Regions from separate parts of the Streptomyces deccanensis genome, predicted to be linked through region 1. Evidence: riboswitches for the same ligand, from Rfam matches in the RefSeq annotation. Region 1 holds a riboswitch; each other region holds the start of a gene.
What was found. A riboswitch is a leader RNA that binds a small molecule or an ion and turns the genes downstream of it on or off. The one in region 1 is predicted to bind cobalamin.
Positions count from the first base shown of each region.

Region 2: linked by a shared signal. The riboswitch ahead of L3078_RS10715 (cobalamin biosynthesis protein) and the one ahead of L3078_RS03110 (energy-coupling factor ABC transporter permease) in region 1 are both predicted to bind cobalamin.
Region 3: linked by a shared signal. The riboswitch ahead of cobN (cobaltochelatase subunit CobN) and the one ahead of L3078_RS03110 (energy-coupling factor ABC transporter permease) in region 1 are both predicted to bind cobalamin.
Region 4: linked by a shared signal. The riboswitch ahead of L3078_RS30635 (ribonucleoside-diphosphate reductase subunit alpha) and the one ahead of L3078_RS03110 (energy-coupling factor ABC transporter permease) in region 1 are both predicted to bind cobalamin.

Region 1 covers NZ_CP092431.1:683,717-688,455, reverse strand. Annotated here, with positions in the region: gene L3078_RS03125 (energy-coupling factor ABC transporter ATP-binding protein) at 1-134, opposite strand, end outside; gene cbiQ (cobalt ECF transporter T component CbiQ) at 131-880, opposite strand; gene L3078_RS03115 (energy-coupling factor ABC transporter substrate-binding protein) at 886-1,359, opposite strand; gene L3078_RS03110 (energy-coupling factor ABC transporter permease) at 1,356-2,075, opposite strand; cobalamin riboswitch at 2,106-2,288, opposite strand; gene nicT (Nickel transporter NicT) at 2,511-3,635, shown strand; gene L3078_RS03100 (MFS transporter) at 3,632-4,739, opposite strand, start outside.
Region 2 covers NZ_CP092431.1:2,397,233-2,401,971, reverse strand. Annotated here, with positions in the region: gene L3078_RS10720 (cobyric acid synthase) at 1-1,369, opposite strand, end outside; gene L3078_RS10715 (cobalamin biosynthesis protein) at 1,366-2,307, opposite strand; cobalamin riboswitch at 2,406-2,558, opposite strand; gene L3078_RS10710 (hypothetical protein) at 2,774-3,040, shown strand; gene L3078_RS10705 (hypothetical protein) at 3,140-3,361, opposite strand; gene L3078_RS10700 (inorganic phosphate transporter) at 3,390-4,652, opposite strand.
Region 3 covers NZ_CP092431.1:9,248,768-9,253,506, reverse strand. Annotated here, with positions in the region: gene cobN (cobaltochelatase subunit CobN) at 1-2,697, opposite strand, end outside; cobalamin riboswitch at 2,773-2,903, opposite strand; gene cobG (precorrin-3B synthase) at 2,984-4,345, shown strand; gene L3078_RS40710 (precorrin-8X methylmutase) at 4,441-4,739, shown strand, end outside.
Region 4 covers NZ_CP092431.1:6,864,640-6,869,378, reverse strand. Annotated here, with positions in the region: gene L3078_RS30645 (nucleoside hydrolase) at 1-982, shown strand, start outside; gene L3078_RS30640 (GNAT family N-acetyltransferase) at 1,065-1,571, shown strand; cobalamin riboswitch at 1,635-1,770, shown strand; gene L3078_RS30635 (ribonucleoside-diphosphate reductase subunit alpha) at 1,895-4,378, shown strand; gene L3078_RS30630 (ribonucleotide-diphosphate reductase subunit beta) at 4,378-4,739, shown strand, end outside.

The DNA of each region.
Region 1 (4,739 bases):
CCGCTGCCGTTGCGGCCGAGCAGGGCGAGGGCGCGCCCCTCGCGCACGTCGAAGTCGAGGTCGTTGAGCACGGTCGGTCCGTCCTCGTACGCGAACGAGGCGCCCCGCAGGGCGACGAGCACGGGCTCGCTCATGTCAGCGGCCTTTCCAGGACGAGGGTGAGGGCGGCCACGGCCGCGAGGAGCACGACACTGGCCGCGGTGAAGCGCACGGACACCCGGGCCTCGGGCACCAGGACCCGCAGGGTGCCGTCGTACCCGCGTCCGGCGAGCCCGGTCTGCAGCCGGGCCGCCCGGTCGAAGGCCCGGACGAACGCGGTGGCGCCGAGCCCGGCGAGGGAACGCCAGGTGGCGGCCCGGGTGGTGTGCCCCAGCCGGGCCGCCTGCGCCTCCCGGATCCGGCGCACGGAGTCCAGGAGCAGAAAGCTCATCCGGTACGTGACCAGGGCCACGTCCACGACCGGCGCGGGCACCCCGGCCCGCACCAGCCGGGGCAGCAGGTCCGACATGGGGGTGGTGAAGGCGAACAGGAGGACGCCGAGGGAGGCGGCCGAGGTGCGCAGCAGCAGCTCCGCCGCGCGGACCGGTCCGCCGTCGGCGGGGGTGAGGAACCCGTCCGGACCGCCCACCTGGACGAGCAGCGGCAGCGCGCCGGTCACACAGAAGCCCAACGGCACCCGGTAGGCCCGCCACAGCCGACGGCCGGGCACGCCCGCGGGGCCCAGCAGCACCACGAGCGCGGTCAGCAGGACCAGGGCCGCGCCGGGCCAGGGGGGCAGGGAGATCGCGAGCACGGTGAGGCCGAGCCCGAGCACGGCCTTGTCCACGGGATGGCGGCGGCGCCAGCGACTGCTGTGCGCCGCCACGTCGATCGGCAGCACCCGGGTCAGCCCCGCCCGGCGGGGGACTCCCCGGAGCCACCGGCCGAGCCGTCGTCGCCGGACGCCGTCGCCGTGGAGGCCGCGACCGCCGCGTTCGCGGGCGTCGTCGTGACCGCCGCGTCCAACGGCCGCGCCGGGGCCGTGTCGGCGGCCTCAGACGCGTCCAGCAGGGCCCGGGCCCGGGCCTCGCCCTGGCGCCGGCCCCGGTGGATGCCGAAGTAGTAGGCGAGGACGCCCGCGCCGAGGGCGGCCTGGAGGGCGAAGAGCGCCGACTCGATCTCACCGGACGGCGGTTCGTAGAGGGGGGAGAACCACGGCTCGTAGTCCGGCTCGATCTCCGTGATCGCCGTCTCCGCCTCGGCGTCGGCGCCCGTGAAGGGCTCCTCCTTGTGGTCGCCGAGACCGAGGGCCAGCGGCAGGACGGCGAGCGCGGCCACGGCGAGCAGCAGCAGCGCGTTGATCTTCGTGTTCCGCTTCATCGGGCCACCGCCTCGGTCTCGTTCTCCGTCCCGGTCCCTACGCGGTTCCGCCGGTCGGTCAGGAGCACGCCGAGCCGGGTGAGTTCGCCCTTGCTCGACTGCACCAGCAGACGCATCACCAGCACCGTGAGCAGCCCCTCGCTGACCGCGAGCGGGATCTGGGTGACGGCGAAGATGGAGCCGAACTTGCCGAGCGCGCCCAGGAAGCCGCTGCTCGGGTCGGGGAACGCGAGCGCCAACTGCACGCTGGTGACGCAGTAGGTGACCAGGTCGGCGAAGAACGCGCCGAAGAACACGGTCACCATCAGCGGCACGTCGAAGCGTCGCAGCAGCCGGTAGACGCCGTACCCTGCCCAGGGCCCGACGATCGCCATCGAGAAGACGTTGGCGCCGAGCGTGGTCAGACCGCCGTGTGCGAGCAGCAGGGCCTGGAAGAGCAGGGTGATGGTGCCGAGGACCGCCATGATCGGCGGCCGGAACAGGATGGCACCGAGTCCGGTGCCGGTGGGGTGGGAACAACTCCCGGTGACGGACGGGAGCTTCAGCGCGGACAGGACGAACGTGAAGGCCCCGGAGGCGCCGAGCAGCAGTGTGCTCTCGGGGTGTTCCCTGACTTCACGGGTGAGTGCCCTGACTCCGTGGACGACGAACGGCGCGGACGCGACGCCCCAGGCGATCGCGTGCGCCGGAGGAAGGAAACCCTCGGCTATGTGCATGGCTCAGCAGACCCTCTCCAGCACCTCGTGGATGGTTGACGCGCCTTGGCCGGTCTCCTGGCTTACGGGTGACACCGCCCGTGCTCCGCCTTCCCGGGTCCGAAGACCCAGTGGCTGTCCGTGAGGACCGGAGCCGGACTTCCCGATCACAGTGGCGAGGGCCGCACCGGCATCACACCGGATTTCCCGTTCACCAAGGCGTGGTGACAGTAATGCCCGCATAAGGACGCTGACAAGCGGAGGCGAGGGGCGCGCGGGCGCCGTGCGACAGCTCACACCCCGGCTCACACTCCGGCGTACGCCCCACGTCACGCCAAGAGCCCCCACCTGACCGAAAACAGACGGGAGCTTTACTGCGACAAAGTTGCAGCTGCCAAATGGGCGCACAAGGCTGAGGGGGCCCGACCGCCCGCACGAAGAGAAGGCCCACGCCCCATGGCTCCTGGTACCGACACCGCCCCCTCGGCCACCCCCGGGACGGGCGGGTTCTCATGGCGGCGGATCCGCGCCTCGATGTCGCGCAAGGAGTGGGCGAGCCTGGGCGGGATGGCCGGATTCATCCTGGCGCTGCACCTCGTCGGCTGGTTCACCCTGGTGGTGATCGTCGCCCCCGAGCACTACAGCGTCGGCAGCAAGACCTTCGGTATCGGTATGGGTGTCACCGCCTACACCCTGGGCATGCGGCACGCCTTCGACGCCGACCACATCGCCGCCATCGACAACACCACCCGCAAACTGAGGGGGGAGGGGCAACGCCCCCTGTCGGTCGGCTTCTGGTTCTCCCTCGGCCACTCGTCGATCGTGCTCGTCCTCACCTTCCTCCTCACCCTCGGCGTCAAGGCGCTCGCCGGACCGGTCCGCGACGACGGCTCCGCGCTGCACGACGTGTCCGGCTGGATCGGCACCACCGTCTCCGGGACGTTCCTGTACGTGATCGGCGTCGTCAACCTGGTGATCATGGTGGGGATCTGGAAGGTGTTCCGCGAGATGCGCTCGGGAACCTTCGACGAGGCCGCGCTGGAGGAACGGCTGAACAGCCGGGGCCTGATGAACCGGCTCCTCGGACGGTTGATGCGGTCCCTCACCAAGCCCTGGCAGATGTACCCCGTCGGCATGCTCTTCGGCCTCGGCTTCGACACGGCGACGGAGGTCGCGCTGCTGGTGCTCGCCGGCTCGGGCGCCGCCTCCGGACTGCCCTGGTACGCGATCCTGTGTCTGCCCGTCCTGTTCGCCGCCGGGATGTCCCTCCTCGACACCGTGGACGGCACGTTCATGAACTTCGCCTACGGCTGGGCGTTCTCCCGGCCGGTCCGCAAGGTCTACTACAACCTCGTGATCACGGGTCTGTCCGTGGCCGTCGCCCTCGTCATCGGCACGGTCGAACTCCTCGGCCTGGTCGCCGAGAAGGCCCGTCTGCACGGCGCCTTCTGGGACGACGTCTCCGGCCTCGACCTCAACACCGTCGGCTATGTCGTCGTCGGCCTCTTCTTCGCGACCTGGGCGGTCGCCCTGCTGGTCTGGCGGTTCGCGCGGATCGAGGAGAAATGGACCACGCCCTAGGCATGCAGCCCGTCCGCGAGGTGGCCGTGGCTGTGCCGCCAGCCGGTCGGGACGCGCCGGGCTCCCACCAGATGGGGGTGACCGAAGGGGAGGTCGGCGTGCACATGGGCCGCGGGCGCGTCGGCCGTCGACCCCGCCGGCCACAGCCGTACGGCCAGCAGCGCCGCGCCGAGGGCGAGCGAACCCAGGGCGAGCACCGCCCAGTTCAGCCCGGCCGCCGCCCCCAGCCACCCGGCCAGCGGATACGTCAGCAGCCAGCAGCCGTGCGAGAGGGAGAACTGCGCGGCGAACGCGGCCGTCCGCGCACCGGGCTCCACCGAGCGGCGGACGAGCCGCCCGGCCGGAGTGAGCACCGCCGAGCACGCGGCCCCGAACGCGGCCCAGAGCACCAGCAGCCCGAGCAGCCGCCAACTCCCGCCCTGCGCGCCCGTGACGGCCCCGAGCCCGGCGAAGACGACGGCCAGCGACAGCGCGCCCGGCAGCATCACGGCCCGGTCCGGCACCTTGTCCAGCACCCGGGGCAGCACCAGCGCCACGGTCATCGACCCCGCCCCGTAGGCCCCGAGCGCCAGCGCCACGGCGCCCGCCGACAGGCCCAGCACATCGCGGACGTAGACGACGGAGTTCACCGTCACCATCGCCCCGGCCGCCGCGACCGCGAGGTTCAGCGCGAGCAGGGCCCGCAGCTCGGGCACGCCCAGGAAGAGGCGCGTGCCGGCGGTGGCCCTGGCGTACGCGCCGCCCGTGCGCGGGGTGGTGACGGCGGCCCGCTCGGGCAGGGCGGTGGAGACGACCAGGGCGGCCGAGGCGAGGAAACCGAGGACCGTGCCGCCGAACAGGCCGTCGTAGGTCGTCACGGACAACAGCGCGGCCGCGAGGGCGGGGGAGAAGAGGCTCTCCAGGTCGTAGGCGAGCCGGGACATCGACAGGGCCCGCGTGTAGTCGCGTTCCTCGGGCAGCACGTCGGGGATCACGGCCTGGAACGTGGGCGTGAACACGGCCGACGCGGACTGCAACAGGAACACCAGGACGTAGACCTGCCACACCTCGCCGACGAACGGCAGTGACACGGCGATCCCCGCGCGCAGCAGGTCCGCCGTCACC
Region 2 (4,739 bases), 1.7 Mb from region 1:
ACGACGTGTCGGGGGCCGGCACGAACCGCCGCCCCGAAGCCGCCGCCACCTCGCGCAGGAAGGCCCGCCGGAACCCGTCCGACTCCAGCGACCCGTGCCAGTGCGTGCCCCAGGTCTGCCCGACCCGGCACCCGTCCAGGAAGGGCTCGCCGCCCAGCACCTCGGCGACCCCGTGGTGGATCTCGTACCCCTCGACCCGCTCACCGAGGGCCTCGCCCACGGGCCGGGTCAGTGTCTTCTCCACGGCGAAGCGGACCCGCACGGGAAGCACCCCGAGCCCGTCCACCCGCCCGAGCCGGCTCTCGACCTCGTCCTCGATCCGCTCGCCGAGCACCTGGAACCCGCCGCAGATCCCGAGCACCGGCCGCCCCTCGGCGGCCCTGCGCACCAGCGCGTCGGCCAGCCCCCGCTCCCGCAGCCACTCCAGCGCCCGCACCGTGCCCCGAGTGCCGGGCACGACGACGAGGTCCGCGTCGGCCAACTCCTCGGCCCGGTCCACGAACCGCACGACGACACCGGGTTCGGCGGCGAGCGCGTCCACATCGGTGAAGTTGGACATCAGCGGCACCGCGCACACGGCGACCCGCAGCACGTCCTCCCCGACGGGCGGCGCGACGTTCGACTCCCGAACCGTCCCGCGCAGCGAGACCCGCAGCCCGTCCTCCTCGTCGATCCCGAGCCCGTGCCGGAACGGCAGCACCCCGTACGTCCGTCGCCCGGTGAGCCCGCGCAGCATGTCGAGCCCCGGCTCCAACAGGGAGACGTCGCCCCGGAACTTGTTGACGAGGAACCCGGCGACGAGGGCCTGGTCCTCGGGGGAGAGCAGTGCGACGGTCCCGAAGAACGACGCGAACACCCCACCTCGGTCGATGTCACCGACCACGAGCACGGGCAGCCCGGCGTTGCGGGCGATCCCCATGTTGACGATGTCGGTGCGCCGCAGATTGATCTCGGCCGGAGAGCCGGCCCCCTCGCAGATCACCGCGTCATACGTGCCCCGCAGCTCGGTGAGGCACTCCAACACGGTCCCGAGCAGCCGCTGTTGCCGCCCGCCGTGATAGCCGCGCGCGCTCATCTCACCCACGGGCTTCCCGAGCAGCACGACCTGACTGCTGCGCTCGCCCCCGGGCTTCAGCAGCACGGGGTTCATGAGCGCGGTGGGCTCCACCCGGCACGCCTGCGCCTGCATGGCCTGCGCGCGCCCGATCTCGGCGCCCTCCTTCGTCACGAAGGAGTTGAGCGACATGTTCTGCGCCTTGAACGGCGCGACCTTGACCCCCTGCCGCACCAGCCACCGGCAGATCCCGGCGGTGACGACGCTCTTCCCGGCGTCGGAGGTGGTCCCGGCCACCAGCAGTCCGCCACTCATCCTCGACTCCTCGACCGCAGCAGCGACACACCCGCACCGATCCCCAGCGCCAGCCACCCCACCCGCCGGGACAACCGAACGGCCCGCTCGATGTCCCCCACGACGACGGCGCGTCCCTCTCCATTCAGCACAGGCCGATGCTCGACCCGCCCCCCGTACGACAACGTGCCCCCCAACCGCACTCCGAGCGCCCCCGCGAACGACGCCTCCACGGGCCCCGCGTTGGGGCTCGGGTGCTTGCCCGCGTCCGCGCGCCAGGCCCGTACGGCCCCCCGGGCGTCCCCACCGGAGGCGGCGGCCAGCACCGCCGTCAGCCGGGCCCCCGGCCACCCCACCACGTCGTCCAGCCGCGCGGAGGCCCAGCCGAACCGCCGGTACCGCTGCGACCGGTGACCGACCATGGCGTCCAACGTGTTGACGGCCCGGAACCCGACCAGCCCGGGCACTCCCGCCACGGCTCCCCAGACCAGCGCCCCCACCACCGCGTCGGAGGTGTTCTCGGCGACGGACTCCACGACCGCCCGCGCGATCCCGTCCGCGTCGAGCGCCTGGGGGTCCCGCCCGCACAGGTGAGGCAACCGGGCCCGCGCGCCCTCGACGTCCCCCGCGTCGAGGGACCGTCCGATCGTCCGGGCCTCCCGCGCGAGCGAAGTCCCCCCGACGACGGCCCAGGTGGCGGCGGCGGTCAACGCGACGGAGGCCACGCGCGACGGCCGTACGGCGGTCGAGGCCACGGCCCCGAGCGCCACGGCGCCACCCGCGCACACGGCGGTGTGCAGCGCGCCCCACCCCCGGTGGTCCCGCCACAGCACCCGCTCCACGGCACCGGCGGCCCGCCCGAACGCGGCGACCGGATGCCCCCGGCGAGGATCACCGAGCAGCAGATCACCGAGGAGTCCGGCGGTGGCGCCGTACGCGAAGACGCGATCGGCACGCACGGGTTCAGCCGACCGCGAGGGCGTACGCGGATCCGGTGCTGGGACTCAAGTGGCAGCCGCACATGGCGATATGTCCTCACTCAGGGTGTCCACGCCCTGGTTCGACGAGACCGACGGCGAGAGTTCCTGGCTCCCGGGAGACGCGTCGAGTTGCTTCCCCGGTGACAGTGGCGGGACCGCGCCGGACTCGCACCGGCTTCCTCTCCTGCCGTCGTACATGGCCCCGGCAGTCCACCACGCCCCTTCGAGACCCGTCAACTCGCTGTTGACCTGCGGCGCGACGGTGTGCCGAGCCCCACACCGCTGGTCCTCGACGCGGGAGCGCCGCATCCCGGTGCGTCCAACTGGCATCAGAACGCTGTGCACTCCTTCCGTCACGCCGCGTGGTGTGGTTTTCTGGCGGGGCTTGTGGACCCGGGTACGGACGGCTCTTGACGAACCGTTCGGGGGACGGGAGGTACACGCGATGGAAGACCGGACCGAGACATTCGCCGTGGCGCGTGCGAGGGCGTCGAGGGACCGGCGGACGCTGTTGTCCGCGGCCGCCCCGCTGGTGCTCTTCAGCACGGTCGCCGGAGTCCTGGCCGTGGGGATGGGAGCTCTCGCCGCCCTGCTGGTGCCGGCGACGGAGGCGCGGGCCGTCGTCTGGCCGGCGGTGACCGCCCTGCTCGCCACGGGGGCGGGCCTGTGGTGGGGGCTCACCCCCCGGCCGCGCAGGCCGGGGGAGCGCTGAGGCCGGCTGCGGACCGACGACGCACCCCTCGTACCGGATCGAACGGTACGAGGGGTGCGCTTCTGTGTGTCGTGCGAGGTGGAGCGGGTGAACGTGGCCTCAGGCCATGATCAGGTAGATCCCGTAACCCACCGCCGCCGTGCAGGCCGCGAAGCAGGCGTACGCCGCTGTCGTGGCGAGCGCGGGCGACGTGCCGGCGGCGGTCGCGGCCTCCCGCTTGGAGAGGCCGACGATCCCCAGGGTGAAGAGGCCGACGAGGGCCACGGTGACCACGAGGCTGACTCCGAAGACGGAGCCCAGGGCTGCCCAGTCGATGTGCATGGTGATCTTCCTCAGGAGGTCGCGGGGCTCAGACGGCGGGCGTCGGCGCGGACGAGTTCGCCGGGGCCGGGGTCTCGGCGGCGGCCGCGGCCGCGGGTGCCGGGATGGTCGCCGCGAGCTCCTCGGCCACGGCGGCGGTGGGCGGCGGCGTCACGGCGGCCATCGCCGTGGTCACCACACCGGGCGTTTCCTCGGTGTCGTTGACGTTCGTGTGGTCGACGACCTCACGGCGCGAGATCACCCAGATCGCGGCGCTGGAGGCGATGAGGAAGACCGCGACGACGGCCGTGCCCCAGCTGCCGAAGGACGTCACCCACTCGGCGAGCGCGGCGACCAGCGCGGCGGCCGGCAGGGTCAGACCCCACGCGACGAACATCCGGGTCGCGGTGGACCAGCGGACCACCCCGCCCTTGCGGCCGAGGCCCGCGCCCATCACCGCACCGGAGACCGAGTGCGTGGTGGAGAGCGAGAAGCCGAGGTGCGAGGAGGCCAGGATGACCGTGGCCGCGCTGGTCTGGGCGGCGAAGCCCTGCTGCGGCTGGAGGTCGGTCAGGCCCTTGCCCATCGTGCGGATGATGCGCCAGCCGCCCAGGTAGGTGCCGAGCGCGATGGCGAGACCGGCGGAGACGATGACCCACACCGGCGGGTCGGAGTCGGGCGCGAGGGCGCCGCCGGCCACCAGGGCGAGGGTGATGATGCCCATCGTCTTCTGGGCGTCGTTGGTGCCGTGGGCCAGCGAGACCAGGCCCGCGGAGGCGATCTGACCGGCGCGGTAGCCCTTGCCGGAGGCCTTCTCGCTCGTGTGCTGTCCGAGCTTGTAGGTCAGCCGGGTGGCGAGCATCGCCGCGATGCCGGCGACCAGCGGGGCCGCGACGGCGGGGATCAGCACCTTGGTGACGAGCACGTCGCCGTGCACGCCGCTGACGCCGACCGAGGCGATGGTGGCGCCGACGAGGCCGCCCATCAGGGCGTGCGAGGAGCTGGAGGGGAGCCCGACCAGCCAGGTCAGCAGGTTCCAGAGGATGGCGCCCACGAGCGCCGCGAATATGACCTCTGGCTGTATGCCGGACTCGTCGACGAGCCCCTTGGAAATGGTGTTGGCGACCTCGATGGACAGGAACGCGCCGACAAGGTTGAGCACGGCGGACATGGCCACCGCGACCTTGGGCTTCATGGCGCCGGTCGAGATGGTGGTGGCCATCGCGTTGGCGGTGTCGTGGAAACCGTTCGTAAAATCGAACGCAAGCGCGGTGACGACCACGATCGCGAGGATCAGCGAGAAGTTTTCCATTTACCCGGGCTTCTTTCGGACGTCAGTGGCATGTGGACCGTAGGCAACCTGGGTGAACGGAAGATGAACTAGGACAGGCGTACGGGT
Region 3 (4,739 bases), 8.6 Mb from region 1:
GGCGTCGTCCCAGACGGGGCGGACGCCGAGCAGGGCCAGCGCCTCCGCCACGTCGTCGCCGGCCGTGCGCATCGCGCTCGTCCCCCACAGCGACAGCCCGACCGACGTGGGCCATTCGCCGTTGTCGGCGCGGTAGCGCTCCAGCAGCGAGTCGGCGAGGGCCTGGCCGGTCTCCCAGGCGAGGCGGGAGGGGACGGCCTTGGGGTCGACGGAGTAGAAGTTCCGGCCGGTCGGCAGGACGTTGACCAGGCCCCGGAGCGGGGAGCCCGAGGGGCCGGCGGGGACGAAGCCGCCGTTCAGGGCGTGGACGGTGTGGCCGAGTTCGGCGGTGGTCGCCGCGAGCCGGGGCACGACCTCGCGGGCGGCGAACTCCAGGATGGCGGCGACCTGTTCACCGCGCTCGGCGGGGACGTTCGCCGCCACGACCGTGGGGACGGCGGCCGGGTCCCAGCCCGCGTCCTCCATCGCCTGCACCAGCGCGCGGGCCTTGTCCTCCGCCTCGTCGGCGGTCGTGCGGGTCGCGGCGGACTCGTCGAGGCCGAGGGCCTCGCGCAGGCCGGGCAGGGCCTGGGTGCCGCCCCAGATCTGGCGGGCGCGGAGGATGGCGAGGACGAGGTTGACGCGGTCGGCGTCCGCCGGGGGGTTGCCGAGGACGTGCAGACCGTCGCGGATCTGGGCGTCCTTGACCTCGCAGAGCCAGCCGTCGACGTGCAGCAGGAAGTCGTCGAAGCCGTCGTCCTCCGGGCGGTCGTCCAGACCGAGGTCGTGGTCGAGCTTGGCGGCCTGGATGAGGGTCCAGATCTGGGCGCGGATCGCGGGCAGCTTCGCCGGGTCCATGGAGGAGATCTGGGCGTACTCGTCGAGGAGTTGCTCCAGGCGCGCGATGTCGCCGTAGGAGTCGGCGCGGGCCATCGGCGGCACGAGGTGGTCGACGAGGGTGGCGTGCACGCGGCGCTTGGCCTGGGTGCCCTCGCCCGGGTCGTTGACCAGGAACGGGTAGACCAGCGGCAGGTCGCCGAGGGCGGCGTCGGGGCCGCACGCGGCGGACAGGCCGGCGTTCTTGCCGGGGAGCCACTCCAGGTTGCCGTGCTTGCCGAGGTGGATCATCGCGTCGGCGCCGAAGCCGCCGTCCTCGGCGCGGGCCGCGATCCAGCGGTAGGCGGCCAGGTAGTGGTGGGAGGGCGGGAGGTCCGGGTCGTGGTAGATCGCGATCGGGTTCTCGCCGAAGCCGCGCGGCGGCTGGATGAGGATCAGCAGGTTGCCGAAGCGCAGTGCCGCGAGGACGATGTCGCCCTCCGGGTTGGCGCTGCGGTCGACGAACATCTCGCCGGGCGGCGGGCCCCAGTGCTCCTCGACGGACGTGCGCAGTTCCTCGGGGAGTTCGGCGTACCAGCGGCGGTAGTCGGCCGCCGGGATCCGGACCGGGTTGCGAGCCAACTGCTCCTCGGTCAGCCAGTCCTGGTCGTGACCGCCGGCCTCGATCAGCGCGCGGATCAGCTCGTCGCCGTCGCCGGAGGCCAGACCCGGCACCTCGGCGTCCGTCCCGAAGTCGTAGCCCTCCCCGCGCAGTCGGCGCAGCAGGGCGACCGCGCTGGCGGGGGTGTCCAGGCCGACCGCGTTGCCGATGCGGGAGTGCTTGGTCGGGTAGGCGGAGAGGACGAGCGCGAGGCGCTTGTCCGCGTTGGCGATGTGGCGCAGGCGCGCGTGGCGTACGGCGATCCCGGCGACGCGGGCGGCGCGCTCGGGGTCGGCGACGTAGGCCGGGAGTCCGTCCTCGTCGATCTCCTTGAAGGAGAACGGGACGGTGATCAGGCGGCCGTCGAACTCGGGGACGGCGATCTGGCTGGCCGCGTCGAGCGGGGACACGCCCTCGTCGTTCTCCTCCCAGGCGGCGCGCGAGCCGGTCAGGCACAGGGCCTGGAGGATCGGCACGTCGAGGCCGGTGAGGGCGCCAGCGTCCCAGGACTCGTCGTCGCCGCCGGCCGACGCCTCGGCGGGCTTGGTGCCGCCTGCGGCGAGGACGGTGGTGACGATGGCGTCGGCGGCGCGGAGTTCCTCGATCAGCTCGGGCTCGGGGGCCCGCAGGGAGGCCACGTACAGCGGGAGCGCGCGGGCGCCCTTGTCCTCGATCGCCTCGCACAGGGCGCCCACGAAGGCGGTGTTGCCGCTCATGTGGTGGGCCCGGTAGTAGAGCACGGCGATGGTCGGGCCGTCGGCGGTGTCGCGGGCGGTGCGCTCCAGTGGGCCCCAGGAGGGCGCGGGCGCGGGCGCGTCGAAGCCGTGGCCGGTGAGCAGGACCGTGTCGGAGAGGAAGCGGGCCAGCTGCTCCAGGTTGGCGGGGCCGCCGTGGGCGAGGTAGGCGTGGGCCTCGGCGGCGATGCCGACCGGGACGGTGGAGGCGGCCATCAGCTGGGCGTCGGGCGCCTGTTCACCGGTGAGGACGACGACCGGGCGGCCGTCGGCGAGCAGCAGGTCGAGGCCGTCCTGCCAGGCGCGGATGCCACCGAGGAGGCGTACGACGACCAGGTCGGTGCCGTCGAGGAGCGCCGGGAGGTCCTCCAGCGCGAGGCGCGAGGGGTTGGCGAAGCGGTAGGGGACCGGGCCGGCGGCCGCGCGGGCGCTGAGCAGGTCGGTGTCGGAGGTCGACAGGAGCAGGATGCGGGGCTGCGCGGAGCGCTCCCCGGACGATGGCTGCATGCGGCTGCTGGCCTTCCTCGGGGTCCGCGCCCCGGGCGGTGTCGAATCGAAAGTCTCCCCTGCTCGGGCGGGCCGAGGGGTACGGGGAAGGGAGTTCCTGACTCGCCCGACCCTCCTGGGACGGGCTCACAGTGGCGGGACCGCGCCGGACTCACACCGGGCTTCCTCCCCTGTCGCCGTGGTGGCGTCGATGGACCGGATGATCCACCGAGCAGCATAGTAAGGGTCGCCTCAAAAGGAAGGCTGCCCCAAAAGGGCGGAGGATACGTCCGATGTGCCGGTGGGTATGCTCGCCGCCATGTCCACGCCTCCCCTGCGTTCATCGTCCCAGGCCACAGCGGTCACACGGGACCGTGGCGACGCCTGCCCGGGGACACTGCGGCTGCATGCGGCGGACGACGGGGCACTGGCCCGGGTCCGGGTGCCCGGTGGTGTGCTGACCGTCCGCCAGGCCGAGGCGCTCGCCGAGGCGGCGCGACGGCTCGGGGACGGTGATCTTCACCTCACTTCCCGGGGCAATGTGCAGCTGCGGGGGCTGCCCGAGGGCTGCGGGGGCGAGCTGGCCGAAGCGCTGGACGCGGCGGGGCTGTTGCCGTCCGCCGGGCACGAGCGGGTGCGCAACATCGTCGCCTCGCCCCTGTCCGGTCTCGACGGACGCGGTCTGCGCGACGTACGGCCCTGGCTGACCGCCCTGGACACCGCGCTGTGCGCGAGCGAGGCGGCGCGGCGCTTGTCGGGCCGGTTCCTGTTCGCGCTCGACGACGGGCGGGGGGACGTGGCCGCGCTGGACGCCGATGTGACCGTCCGGGCGACCGGGGGCGACGGCGCGCTGCTGAGCCTGGGGACGGCCGGCGAGAGCCTGTCGGTCCCCGGTGAGCACGCGGCCCGGGCCGCGCTCGCCGCCGCCGAGACCTTCCTGGAGGCGGCGCGGCAGAGCGGGGCGCGGGTCTGGCGTGTGACCGAACTCCCCTCCCAGGACGCGCTGCTCCACGAGGTCCGGAACCGGCTGACGGCCGTCGGCGTCGACACCGCGATCCGGGTCGGCGACGGGAGCGGGACGACCGCGGCCGGACCCGACGGCCCATCGGCCGCGACCGACGGCCCGCCCCCCGGACCCGACGGCCCGCCGCCGGGAGTTGTCGGCGACGCCCTCTCCGTACACGTCCCGCTCGGTCGCCTCACCCCGCTCCAGTGGCGGGAGTTGACCGCACTGGCGGCCACCGCTTCCTCCCGTGAGCTGCGGCTGACCCCCTGGCGCGGAGTCGTCGTCCCCGTACCGGGTCTGGACGAGGAGCGGGCGACCGACGCGCTCGCCCGGCTCTCGGTGACCGGCCTCGTCACCGATCCCGCCTCCCCCTGGCTGCGCGTCGGCGCCTGCATCGGACGCCCCGGCTGCGCCAAGTCCCTGGCGGACGTACGGGCGGACGCGACCGAGACTCTGGAGGCGGCGGGCCGCGCCGGGCTCCCCCTGTACTGGTCCGGCTGCGAACGCCGCTGCGGCCACCCCCGGGGTGAACACGTCGACGTGGTGGCGGTGGGGGGCGGCGGCTACGAGCTGTCCCGCACGGCTCCCGGTCAGGCCCCGCGCACCGCGTCCATGGCCGACCCCGGGCAACTCGCCGACGCCCTGACGGCGATCACCTCATGAGCACCACGAACGACACCCGCACGAACGACACCCGCACGCACGATCCCCGCACGAACGCCCCCCGTACGACGACCGAGAGCAGCGAGAAGACCACCGTGACCACCTACGACTACGAGAAGGACGGCCCGGCGATCTACCGGCAGTCCTTCGCCACCATCCGCGCGGAGGCGGACCTCGCGGCCCTGCCCGCCGATGTCAGCCAGGTCGCGGTCCGGATGATCCACGCCTGCGGAATGGTCGACCTGGTACGGGACTTGACGTACACGCCCGACGTGGTGGCCCGCGCCCGCGAGGCCCTGCGGGCCGGGGCGCCCATCTTCACCGACGTCAAGATGGTGGCCAGCGGGGTGACCCGCAAGCGGCTGCCCGCCGACAACGACGTGCTGTGCACGCT
Region 4 (4,739 bases), 6.2 Mb from region 1:
CCGCCCCCCGATCGTCCTGGACAGCGACCCCGGCATCGACGACGCCGTAGCCCTCCAGTACCTCCTGGGCACCGACCTGTGGGATTTCAAGGCATACACCTCCGTCGGCGGCAACCTCCCCGCCGAGGCGACCTACACCAACGCCCGAGCCCTGGCCAGAGCCCTCCGCATCGACCCCCACGTCCCGGTCCACAGAGGCGCCGGCCGCCCCCTCTCCCGCCTCCCCTACCGCGAGGCATCCGCCTTCCACGGCCCCGCGGGCCTCGGCGGCGAAACCCTCCCCGACTCGACGGCCCCCCACCCCACGGAGTCGTCCGCCCAGGCCCTGCTCCGCCTGTCGAGGGAGTACGAGGGCGAGCTGACGGTCTGCGCCACCGGCCCCCTCACCAACGTGGCCATCGCCCTGCTGGAGGACCCGCACTTCGCCCACCGCGTCCGCAGGTTCGTGTTCATGGGCGGCGCCGCCCAGGTCCCTGGCAACTTCACCCCCGTCGCCGAGTTCAACATCTGGGCAGACCCGGACGCCGCCGAGATCGTCCTCTCCTCCGGCATCCCGTTCACCATGGTCGACCTGGACGCCTCGCACCGCTGGCTCTTCCGCCCCGAGGACCTCGCCGCGCTGGAGGCCGCGGGCCCCGGCACCGCCCTCGCCGCGCGGCTGATGCGGACCTACATGGACGCCTACACCCGCCACGGCGGGGACGGCACCTGTCCGCTGCACGATCCGCTGGCCGTGGGCGTGTGCGGTGACGAGGCGTTCGTCGAGGTGGCCGAGGGTGCCGTCGTCGTGGAGTGCGCGAGCGAACTCACGCGCGGCCAGACCGTGTTCGTGCCGGCCGCCGCCCGGCGCGTCTACTACTCCGAGTCCCCTGCCCTGACCGCCCGTCTGCGCGCCACCGGCCGCGTCGCGCTCGGGCCGGGCACCCGCGACTTCAGCTCGGACTTCGTGACGACGCTGCCCAGGTGGCCTGCGACGGCCTGACAAAATCCGATAGTCCGACGGACGGCGGCCCCTGTGGAAAACCGCCGACCCGCGCAGCCGCCCCTCGTGCACACTGCGACGCATGGACATCACGATCAGGCCGGCGGCTCCCGACGAGTACGCCGCGCTCGGCGAGATCACCGCCCAGGCCTACCTCGGAGACGGACTGCTGGACTTCGGGGAGAGCGACCGGTACCTCGACGAGCTGCGGGACGTGGCGAAGCGGGCGGCCGAGGCCGAGGTGCTCGTCGCGGTCGCGGACGGGCAGGTGCTGGGCGGGGTGACCTTCGTCCCCGCGGGCGGGCCCATGGCCGACATCGCCCGCGCGGGGGAGGCCGAGATACGGATGCTCGCGGTGTCCCCGGAAGCCCGAGGGCGGGGTGTCGGCGAGGCACTCGTGCGGGCCTGCCTGGAGCGTGCCCGCGCCGTCGAGGGCTGTGTGCGCGTCGTTCTGTCGACCCAGCGGAGCATGCACGCGGCCCATCGCATCTACGGACGGCTGGGCTTCACTCGCACACCTGAGCGCGACTGGAACCCCCTCCCCGACCTTCTCGACATCACGCTGATCACCTATGAGTTGACGCTCTGACACCCTGCGAAACCGAACGCGACACAACATGTGGGGGTGACACCGCGCCCCGGCACTAGATGTATGCTCATGCTCGCTGTCGCCGCAGGGGAATCCGGTGTGAATCCGGAGCTGTCCCGCAACGGTGTACTCGCGTGCATTCATCGCCATATGTGCACGCCTGTTCAGTCCGAACACCTGCCGACAGTGCGCCCGGCCGTCCGGTCCGGGTGCCGTGACGTCCGGGCCTCGTGGAATGGGCCGGTGGACGCGACGCTCCCGTGCGCTCGTGTGCTGCCGCCTGCCCTCCGCAGGGCCCCCAGCCGAGCGAGGGAGAGCCCCACGTGACCATCGCGCCAGCCGATCCGGTGTCGGCCGATCCGGTTTCAGCCGACCTGGCTTCAGCCGAGCCGGTGCCCGTCGACCCGGTGTCAGCCGACCCGGCGTCGGAGACCGACGGTCCCGGTACCGCGTTGCTGCGGACCCTGACCGAGCTGACCGCCGACCTCCCCGACGCCGATCCCGGCCGGGTCGCCGCCGCCGCGCTGCGCGGCCGGTCGGTGCGCGCGTCCTCCGCCGAGATGGTCGCGGAGCTGCGTGAGCTGGCCACGGAGGCCGCCGCGGGCCTCATCGCCGAGGACCCCGCCTATTCGAGACTGGCCGCCCGGCTGCTGGCCGTCGACATCCGTGCCGAGGCGGCCTCGCAGGGTGTCACGACGTTCACCGAGTCCATCGCCGTCGGCCACCGGGAGGGCCTCGTCGCCGACCGTACGGCCGCGTTCGTCCGCGCCCACGCCGAGCGTCTCGACGCCCTGATCGACCCGGCCGGAGACGACCGCTTCGGCTACTTCGGTCTGCGCACCCTGCACAGCCGCTACCTGCTCCGGCACCCCCTCACCCGCAAGGTCGTCGAGACCCCCCAGCACTTCATGCTGCGGGTCGCCGCCGGCCTGGCCGAGGACACGGGAGCCGACACGGAGGCGGGCCTGCGCGCCCTCGACGAAGTCGCCGCGCTCTACGGGCTCATGAGCCGCCTCGACTACCTCCCTTCCTCCCCCACGCTCTTCAACTCCGGTACGCGACACCCCCAGATGTCGTCCTGCTACCTCCTCGACTCCCCGCTGGACGAGCTCGACTCCCTCTACGACCGCTACCACCAGGTGGCCCGCCTCTCGAAGCACGCCGGTGGCATCGGTCTGTCGTACTCCCGCATCCGTTCGCGCGGTTCGCTGATCCGGGGCACCAACGGCCACTCCAACGGCATCGTGCCGTTCCTGAAGACGCTGGACGCCTCGGTCGCCGCCGTGAACCAGGGCGGCCGGCGCAAGGGCGCGGCCGCGGTCTACCTGGAGACCTGGCACTCCGACATCGAGGAGTTCCTGGAGCTGCGCGACAACACCGGCGAGGATGCCCGGCGTACGCACAACCTGAACCTGGCGCACTGGATCCCGGACGAGTTCATGCGCCGGGTCGCCGCCGACGAGCAGTGGTCGCTGTTCTCCCCGTCCGACGTGCCCGAGCTGGTCGACCTGTGGGGCGCGGAGTTCGAGGCCGCGTACCGCAAGGCGGAGGCGGACGGCCTGGCGAGGAAGACGATCGCGGCCCGTGACCTGTACGGCCGGATGATGCGCACCCTCGCACAGACCGGCAACGGCTGGATGACCTTCAAGGACGCCGCCAACCGCACGGCGAACCAGACGGCCGAGCCGGGCCATGTGGTCCACTCCTCCAACCTCTGCACGGAGATCCTGGAGGTCACGAACGACGGGGAGACGGCCGTCTGCAACCTGGGCTCGGTGAACCTGGGCGCGTTCGTCGACCGGGCGACGGGCGACATGGACTGGGCGCGGCTGGACGCGACCGTCCGCACCGCCGTCACCTTCCTCGACCGCGTGGTCGACATCAACTTCTACCCGACCGAGCAGGCGGGCCGCTCCAACGCCAAGTGGCGTCCGGTCGGGCTCGGCGCGATGGGTCTCCAGGACGTCTTCTTCCAGCTGCGGCTGCCCTTCGACTCCCCCGAGGCGAAGGCGCTCTCCACCCGGATCGCCGAGCGGATCATGCTCGCCGCGTACGAGGCATCCGCCGATCTCGCCGAGCGGTCCGGCCCGCTGCCGGCCTGGGAGAAGACCCGTACGGCACGCGGGGTGCTGCACCCCGACCACTACGACGTCGAGACCACCTGGCCGGAGCGCTGGGCGGCCCTGCGTGAGCGCGTCGCGACGACGGGCCTGCGCAACTCCCTGCTCCTCGCCATCGCGCCGACGGCCACCATCGCCTCGATCGCCGGGGTGTACGAGTGCATCGAGCCGCAGGTGTCGAACCTGTTCAAGCGCGAGACGCTGTCCGGTGAGTTCCTCCAGGTCAACTCGTACCTGGTGAAGGACCTGAAGGAGCTGGGCGTCTGGGACGCGCGCACCCGTGAGGCGCTGCGCGAGTCGAACGGCTCGGTGCAGGACTTCGCGTGGATCCCGGCCGACGTCCGGGCGCTGTACCGCACGGCCTGGGAGATCCCGCAGCGCGGTCTGATCGACATGGCCGCCGCCCGCACGCCGTATCTGGACCAGTCGCAGTCGCTCAACCTCTTCCTGGAGACGCCGACCATCGGCAAGCTCTCCTCGATGTACGCGTACGCCTGGAAGTCGGGCCTGAAGACCACGTACTACCTGCGCTCCCGCCCGGCGACCCGCATCGCCCGCGCGGCACAGGGCCAGACGCAGGCCCAGGCGCAGCAGCCCGAGAAGACCATCCCCGTCCAGCAGTCGGCCGACCCGGACGCCGTCGCCTGCTCTCTTGAGAACCCCGAGTCCTGCGAGGCCTGCCAGTGATGTCCAGCAACCAGAATCTCCTCGACCCCGGCTTCGAGCTGACGCTCCGCCCGATGCGCTACCCGGACTTCTACGAGCGCTACCGGGACGCGATCAAGAACACCTGGACCGTCGAGGAGGTCGACCTCCACTCGGACGTCTCCGACCTCGCGAAGCTCTCCCCGGCCGAGCAGCACCTGATCGGCCGTCTGGTCGCGTTCTTCGCGACGGGCGACTCGATCGTGGCGAACAACCTCGTGCTGACCCTCTACAAGCACATCAACTCCCCGGAGGCCCGGCTCTATCTGAGCCGCCAGCTCTTCGAGGAGGCCGTGCACGTCCAGTTCTATCTGACGCTCCTGGACACCTACCTCCCCGACCC